DNA from 2 places in the Arthrobacter sp. Ld5 genome. Region 1 is predicted to be linked to the other one. Evidence: predicted binding sites of a transcription regulator. Region 1 holds the regulator's gene; the other holds the start of a gene.
The links. The regulator LexA, encoded in region 1, represses DNA repair genes until DNA is damaged. The targets are predictions, from matches to a motif close to TCGAACANNTGTTCGA.
Positions count from the first base shown of each region.

Region 2: a site for LexA is predicted at 1,554-1,569, ahead of ACSGDB_RS00720 (DUF222 domain-containing protein). Genes of this name have one in related genera too.

Region 1 covers NZ_JBPKBO010000005.1:48,459-52,379, reverse strand. The annotation lists gene ACSGDB_RS02770 (ATP-dependent DNA helicase) at 1-1,990, shown strand, start outside; gene lexA (transcriptional repressor LexA) at 2,018-2,728, opposite strand; gene ACSGDB_RS02760 (LysM peptidoglycan-binding domain-containing protein) at 3,114-3,581, shown strand; gene ACSGDB_RS02755 (histidinol-phosphate transaminase) at 3,653-3,921, shown strand, end outside.
Region 2 covers NZ_JBPKBO010000002.1:69,289-73,209, reverse strand. The annotation lists gene ACSGDB_RS00720 (DUF222 domain-containing protein) at 86-1,447, opposite strand; gene ACSGDB_RS00715 (LLM class flavin-dependent oxidoreductase) at 1,819-2,838, shown strand; gene ACSGDB_RS00710 (transposase) at 3,036-3,921, opposite strand, start outside.

The DNA of each region.
Region 1 (3,921 bases):
GCTCGACGCCGCCGTGGGGGCCATGGGCGGCGAGATGCGCTCCGGCCAGCACGAGATGGTCCGCCAGGTCAGCGAGTCGATCCGCTCGGGGGAGCACCTGCTCGTCCAGGCCGGCACCGGCACCGGGAAGTCCCTCGCGTACCTGGTCCCGCTGATCGCCCACGCGATGGACAGCGACCGGCCCTCGGTCGTCTCGACGGCCACGCTCGCCCTTCAGGCGCAGATCGTCGGCAGGGACCTCCCGCGCCTGCTGGACGCGGTGGGCCCCGCGCTCACGCGCCCCGTCGACGTCGCCCTGCTCAAGGGCCGCTCCAACTACGTCTGCCGCCACAAGACCGGCGGCGGGTTCCCCGAGGAGGACGCGCCCGGCACGCTCTTCAGCCTGGGCGAGGACGCCGCCCCGCACCCGGCGCCGGCCACCGACGGCCCGTCCTCGGCGCTCGGCAGGGACGTCGTCCGGCTGCGCGAGTGGGCCGAGGAGACGACGACCGGCGATCGCGACGACCTCGTCCCCGGCGTGAGCGACCGCGCGTGGCGCCAGGTGTCCGTCTCCAGCATGGAGTGCCTCGGCTCAGCACGCTGTCCGGTGGCCTCCGAGTGCTTCAGCGAGAAGGCGCGCGCCGCGGCGGCGGATGCCGACATCATCATCACCAACCACGCGATGCTCGCGATCAGCGCCTTCGAGGGCCTCGCCGTCCTGCCGGAGTACGACGTCGTCGTCATCGACGAGGCGCACGAGCTCCACGACCGGGTCACCGGGGCCGTGTCCGGCCAGCTCTCAGCCTCGATGGTCAGCGCGGCGGCCGCGGCGCTCCGCCGCCACGCCTCCATCGCCACCGGCGCCCTCGACACGGCCGCCGACGCGTTCGAGGCGGCCGCCGAGCTCGTGCCCTCGGGCCTGCTGCCCGGAGGGCTCCCGGAGGATCTCGGCCAGGCCCTCGCCCAGGTGCGGGACGCGTCCCGGGCCGCGCTGTCGGACACGAAGACGGACGGCAAGTCCGAGTCCGACGCCGACGGCGGCCGGCAGGTCGCGCGGTCCCGCACCACGCTGGTCTTCGAGCTCGCCGAACGGATCCTCGCGGCGTCGGACCTGGGCGAGGTCGTGTGGGCGTCGCGTCCCAGCACCTTCACGCCGGGCGCGGGGTACGCCCAGCCCGACGAGAGCGCACCCGCCACGCTGAACGTCGCGCCGCTGTCCGTCGCCGGACGCCTCCGGGAGGGCCTGTTCGAGGACCACACCGTGATCCTGACCTCCGCGACCCTCGCGATCGGCTCCGAGTTCGGTCCCGTCGCCGGGTCGCTGGGACTCAGCGGTCCCGGAGCACCCGCCTGGACGGGGGTCGATGTCGGCAGTCCCTTCGACTACCCGCGGCAGGGCGTCCTCTACGTGGCGAAGGACCTCCCGAAGCCCGAGCGCGGCACCTCCGAGGCGCAGCTCGAGGAGCTGCTGGGACTGCTCACGGCGTCCCGGGGAGGAGCGCTGGGACTGTTCTCGTCGAAGCGTGCCGCCGAGGAGGCAGCGGAGGCGCTGCGACCGGAGGTGGACTTCGAGATCCTGTGCCAGGGGGAGTCCTCGCTCAACGCCCTGGTCACGCAGTTCGCGGACGAACCGGACACCTGCCTGTTCGGCACCATGTCCCTGTGGCAGGGCGTGGACGTGCCCGGGGCCTCGTGCCGGCTGGTCGTGATCGACCGCATCCCGTTCCCGCGCCCGGACGACCCGCTGATGACCGCCCGCACCCGGGCGGTGGCCAGGAACGGGGGCAACGGCTTCATGAGCGTCTCCGCCACGCACGCCGCCGTCCGGCTCGCGCAGGGCGCGGGACGCCTGATCAGGGCGGCGGGGGACAGGGGCGTGGTGGCCGTCCTGGACAGCCGCCTCGCCACGGCGCGGTACGGCGGCTTCCTGCGGGCAGCCCTCCCACCCTTCTGGGCGACGACGGACCGCGCGACCGTCACGGGCATCCTGGAGCGTCTCTCCGCCCGCTGACGCTCCGGCCCGCCCGCCGCACGACGGCTACAGGGCGCGCAGCACCGAGACGACCTTGCCCATGATGCTGGCGTGGTCGCCGAGGATGGGCTCGTAGCGCGTGTTCTGCGGGAGGAGCCAGGTATGGCCGTCCCGCTGGCGGAACGTCTTGACCGTGGCCTCCTCGTCGAGCAGCGCTGCCACGATGTCCCCGTTCTGCGCACTCTGCTGCCGCCGGACCACCACCCAGTCGCCGTCGCAGATGGCGGCATCCACCATCGAGTCCCCCGAGACCCTGAGCATGAACAGGTCCCCGTGGCCGACCAGCTGGCGGGGCAGCGGCATGACGTCCTCGACCATCTGGTCCGCGAGGATCGGCCCGCCGGCGGCGATACGCCCCACGAGCGGCACGAGGGCGGTGTCGACGGCGATCCCGTGCTCGACGGCGGGCCTGCCGTCCGCGGACGGGCCGGTCCGGGTGCCCGAGGTGTCCGGGGCCAGGGTCAGCGGGAGCAGGACCTCCATGGCGCGGGGACGCTTGGGGTCCCGGCGCACGTAGCCGAGCCGCTCGAGCTGCGACAGCTGGTGGGTCACGCTGGACAGGCTGGCGAGGCCCACCGTGTCACCGATCTCCCGCATGGACGGCGGATACCCCTTGTCGGCGATCGACCGCTGGATCGTCTCGAGGATCGTCAGCTGCCGGGCGGTCAGCCCCTTGGACACCGAGCGACCCCGCGGCCGGCCCCGGCCCGCGGAGATGGGTACCGCATCCGCCGGGACGTCGGCAGTGTTCGATTCCTGCCGGGCCGCGGCTGGTGATTCCGCCACTGGTGCGCCTTTCGCCTTGGATCACTGATCCGGTTGTCGCCGCCGGTCCGCTTCCGTGGTCGGGAAGCCGTTCTGTCAGAGGCGGCTGATTGTGTGGGACACATCGACCACGGAACCGCCCGTGGAGAGCGGCATCCGCCGACGATGTCCTGATCTCTCCACGCTAGGACAGTCGGGAGCAGTTTTCAAACATATGTTCGACCGAGTCTCGACATGGATCGTCCGTAGGTGCTAGAAATAGGCAGATACTCATTAGAACGTTTGTTCGAATCGGACGGTCGTCCGGCGCGGACATTCGAAGGAAAGAGGAACGGCAATGGTTACACCCGCACTGCATGGCAGCTCGCTGTGGACGCCCGCTCGGGCCGAGAACCATCTCAGGCTCCTCCCCACGCCCCTCCCCACCGTCCCCGTGCCCTCCGCGGCAGCCTCCGGTCCCGGCCCGGTTCGTACCTCCACGCAGCGGAGTGCGGACCGCCCCCTGACGCTGACCCGGCGGGGCCGCCTGCTGCTGGTCGGCCTGCCGATCGCCCTCGGCGTCGCGGCGCTGATTCTCCTCGCGGCGTTCCTGACCTCCGAGGCCAGGGCGGGGGAGTTGGCACCCACGTCCACGGCCACGGTCGATGTGAACGTCTCCACCGGGGAGACCCTGTGGGACCTCGCCGTGACCTACGCGCCGGACCGCGACCCCCGGGAGGTCGTCGCGGAGATCGTGGAGCTCAACGATCTGCACAGCTCCGTGGTGCAGGCCGGGCAGAGCATCGCGGTACCCGCTGCCGGGTGAACCGCACCCTACCGGGCCGCGGGCACGTGGATCATTCGTCCGTCGAAGACGGCATCCCTTAACCTGAAGTGGTGTCCTCCTCCGTCGAAGCCCTGGCCAACCTTCCCCTGCGTGACGACCTCGTCGGGCTGCACCCGTACGGCGCCCCGCAACTGGACGTCCCCATCCTGCTCAACGTCAACGAGAACACCTACGGCGTCCCGGCCGACGTCCACGCGGCGATCGTGGAGGCCGTCTCGGCGGCGACCCGGGGACTCAACCGGTACCCCGACCGCGAGTTCACGGAACTGCGGAAGAACCTCGCGGACTACCTCGGGCACGGACTGACGCCCGAGCAGCT
Region 2 (3,921 bases), on a different contig from region 1:
TTCCTTCACGCTGCAGGACGCTAGGCGCGCTCGGCACGGCAGGACAGGGCCGTAGGTCCTGCAGGGGTCGAGGAGCGGCCCGCCATCATGCTGCTGCCGGGTAGAGGATGAGGTCGATCACCGAGTGCATCGGTCTGGGAGTCCTCCTGGACATGGCCATCCTGGGCCGGGATGCTCCGGGCAGACGTGTCCCGGGCAGTGGCGGCGAGGTCGAGACGTAAGTGTGGCCGGTGGGGGTGCGTCGTTCGATCCCGTTCGCCGAACCAGGCATAGTTCGGGACGACCAGCCGGTGGCTTCCTTGATGTAGTTGCAGTTCTCGCACAGCCCCTGCCCACCATCGGCACTCGTGGTACCGGTGAGGCGCCACGGGACGACGTGGTCGGTGTGCCTGATCGGCGCATCGCAGTACGGGGTGCGGCAGGTCGCGTCCCTCGCGGCGATCAGGCGGCGCAGTCCGGGCGGAAAGAGCCGGGCCCGCGATTCCATACCCACCAGTTGCCCGGTCTCCGGTGCGGTATAGAGCCGCCGGAGCCAGACGTGTGCGGCGCGCCCGTCGAGCGTGCCGGACCCATCGGCGCCACGCTTCTCTGCATGTTCCCGGAGGAGGTCGCGGGCGATCTGCGCCGGGACCGGACCGTAGCCGGGCAGGTACGCCGGCTCACTGTCGCCCTGGAACAGGGTGCGGTCGGTCATGATGAGGTGCACGTCGGCCTTCACCGATCCGGCGGGCGCGCCGGTGACCCGTTCGACGAGGGCATCGGCCATGAGCTGCCCGCGCCCGAGCCCGCGATTGCTTCCGGCGGTGGTCAGGGTGTCGGCATGACGGGACAGGGCCGAGTAGGCACTGATCGCCTCGGTCGCGGGAAGCAGGGCAGTCAGGTACGCCATGGCGTCCGGGGCCGGCCGACAACTGACGTAGCGCTCGCCGACCGCCTTGCGGGCCCTTGCCACGGCGGCCGCCGGCTCGAGACGCAGGGCGATCCTCCGGGCCCGGTCCTTCACCCCCTGCGTACCGACGCCCTCGAGGGCTCCGCTGTCGGCGGCCAATGCCGTGTCCACGGCATGCCGGTTCTCGGCGCTGAGGCAGATGGTCTCGCGAACGATCAGGGTCGCTCGCCACTCACTGATGACCCCGGATTCCAGGGCTGCGAGAGTCCGGGGCATATCGGCGACGAGCGTTCGGGCCAGTCCCAGCAGACGTGACCCCTGGTGCGGGGATTCCCGCCTCGCCAGGGCGACTTCGGCGGCCACGCCCCGACCCCGCTGATCCGCAGGCACGCCTGCGGCAGCCTCCGCTCGCCGTCGGGCAGTATCCAGGTCCAGCGCCGCACGGGCCTGCGCAGCCGCGGCTGCGCACTTCAGGTCCTCGAGAGCCCGCAGTTGCGATACGAGTGCTTCCTCATGACCTTCGACGGGTTCCGCGGGGGAGGCCGCCGTCGCGGACACTCGAGCCGACGGTGTCCGGGGATCGAGCGCCCTGATCCACCCCCGCACGACGGAGGCGGCTGCACCCGGCGCACACGCACCGAACGGAGATTCCCGGACGCCTTCTTCGGACATGTGTTCTATTTTACGGGACATGCCCTAGAACACAATAGCGAATGACTCGTTCGTGGATCTCCGATGCCGCGCGTCCTGGAGCTCGGCCTCAATCCGTGCGGAGGCTCCGCCAGGGCACCAAACTGCCCGTCGCGTCGTGGTTCCAGGCCTGAGGACACGACTGGATCACGTCCGGCCCCGGCACGGACGGACGCACGAGCAGTGCGGCGCGGTGCCGCCCCGGGAATGCGGGAGGGTGACGCCGCGCTGCACAAGGCATGACAAAGATCGGGTTCCTGTCCTTCGGGCACTACCAGGACGTGAGGGGCTCGCTCGTCCCCACCGCGCGGGAGTCGCTGGTCCAGGCCATCGACCTGGCCGTGGCGGCCGAGGAGCTCGGTGTCGATGGCGCCTACGTGCGCGTGCACCATTTCGCCCCGCAGTATTCGGCGCCGTTCCCGCTGCTCGCCGCGATGGCCGCGCGGACGAAGACCATCGAACTGGGCACCGGGGTGATCGACATGCGCTACGAGAACCCGCTGTACATGGCCGAGGAGGCCGCCGTCACCGACCTCGTCAGCAACCGGCGCCTGCAGCTCGGGATCAGCCGGGGGTCGCCCGAGACGGCACTCGACGGATGGCGCACGTTCGGGTACCTCCCGTCCGAGGGCTCCGACGACGCGGACCTGGCACGCGACAAGGCGGCGCTCTTCCGCCACGCGATCGCCGGCCGGGGGATCGCCCAGCCCAACCCGCGGATGTCGGGCAGCGTCGGCAGGCTCCCGATCGACCCGATCTCGCCCGGACTGTCCGAACGCATCTGGTGGGGATCGGGCACGCGGGCGACGGCCCGGTGGGCGGGGGAGCAGGGGATGAACCTGATGAGTTCGACCCTCCTCACGGAGGACACCGGCGTCCCCTTCGACGAGTTGCAGGCGGAGCAGATCGAGGTGTTCCGCACGGCCTGGTCGGAGGCCGGGCACGCATGGGCCCCGAGGGTGTCCGTGAGCCGCAGCATCCTCCCGATCGTCAGCGAGACCGACGAGTACTACTTCGGCGTCCGTGCCCAGCGCGAATCACGGGACCAGGTGGGTCTCCTCGACGGTGCCAGGTCCCGTTTCGGCCGCAGCTACATCGGCGCCCCGGACGTCATCGCCGAGGAGCTCGCGGCCGATGCCGCCGTGCAGGCCGCCGACACGCTGCTGGTGACGATCCCCAATCAGCTCGGCGTCGACTTCAATGCGGCGCTGCTCGGGAACATCGTGCAGCTGGTGGCTCCGGCGGCCGGGTTGCGATGAGATCGCCTCCGGGCTTTTCCCCGGCCCGATCCTCCGCTACCGTAGAACAATAAGCATGCTGATCTTCTTGGGGGACAGCATGACCAGGGCCTCGAGGAGAGAAGCCGTGCACCAGGTCCACCGGGAGCTGTGATCACAGCGCCGGTGGCAGCCGGCTTCTCCCCTCGGGGACATCCGGCGGGACCGGGCAGCGAGCGTCATCCCTCCAGGAGTGCACGGGCTGCAGCCTCCGCCCCTTCCGCCTCTTCCACCGAACGTTCGGCGGTCTCCGTCTCGTGGGCGAGGGCGCTGCGCTCTTCGTCGACATCGGCCAGCTCGCGGCGCAGGGTGCCAAGGCGGTCCTCGAGGTCCTCGATCGAAGCGGTGACACCGTTCCGCCGCACGTCGATCCGAGCCGATGCCTTCGCCGCTGCCGCCAGCCGCTCCCTCGCGCCGGCGACGGCCTCGCGCGCCGCGGCCAGCTGCGCCTCGGCCTCCCTCCGCCGACGCGCCGAAACCTTCCGTCGGGTCGGCCGCTGCTGCTCGCCGTCCTCCGCCGACCCGGACGCTGTCCCGGAGGCCGGCCCGGACGTCGCATCAGCGGCAGTCGTCGGCGGTGTGAAGGGGCCGGCGACGGCGCCGTCGAGGTCCACCGGATCCCACCCGCTCGCCTCGAGGGTGCGCACGAGCCGCCCGGTCAGGACGGCGGCTGCCGCCGCGGGGTCGGCGAGGGCGGCGCGCAGGGTCTGTTCGACGCCGGGCAGTGCCGCGGGGCCGACGTCGTGCCCTGCTTCTGCGGCGGCGTCCAGCGCCTGACGGGCGACGTCGGCCAGGAGGCGCTGTCGCCGCTGGCCCAGCGCATGCACCTGTGCCCGGTCGAGGCTCGCCTGGGCCTCCCTGAGGGACGCGGCGAGTTCCAGCACCTGCTCCACCTCCCCGCGTCGGCGGTCGACGAGCACGTTGACGAGCCACGCGGCCGACGACGGCTTGGGCAGCGCGCGCAGGGCTGCGGCGAGGTCCCGGTCGCCGTCCTTCGCCGCGTCCTTCGCCGCGGCGTTGCGCGCCTGCGTGAAGCGGTCCAGCGGCAGGACGTAGAGTGCTGCG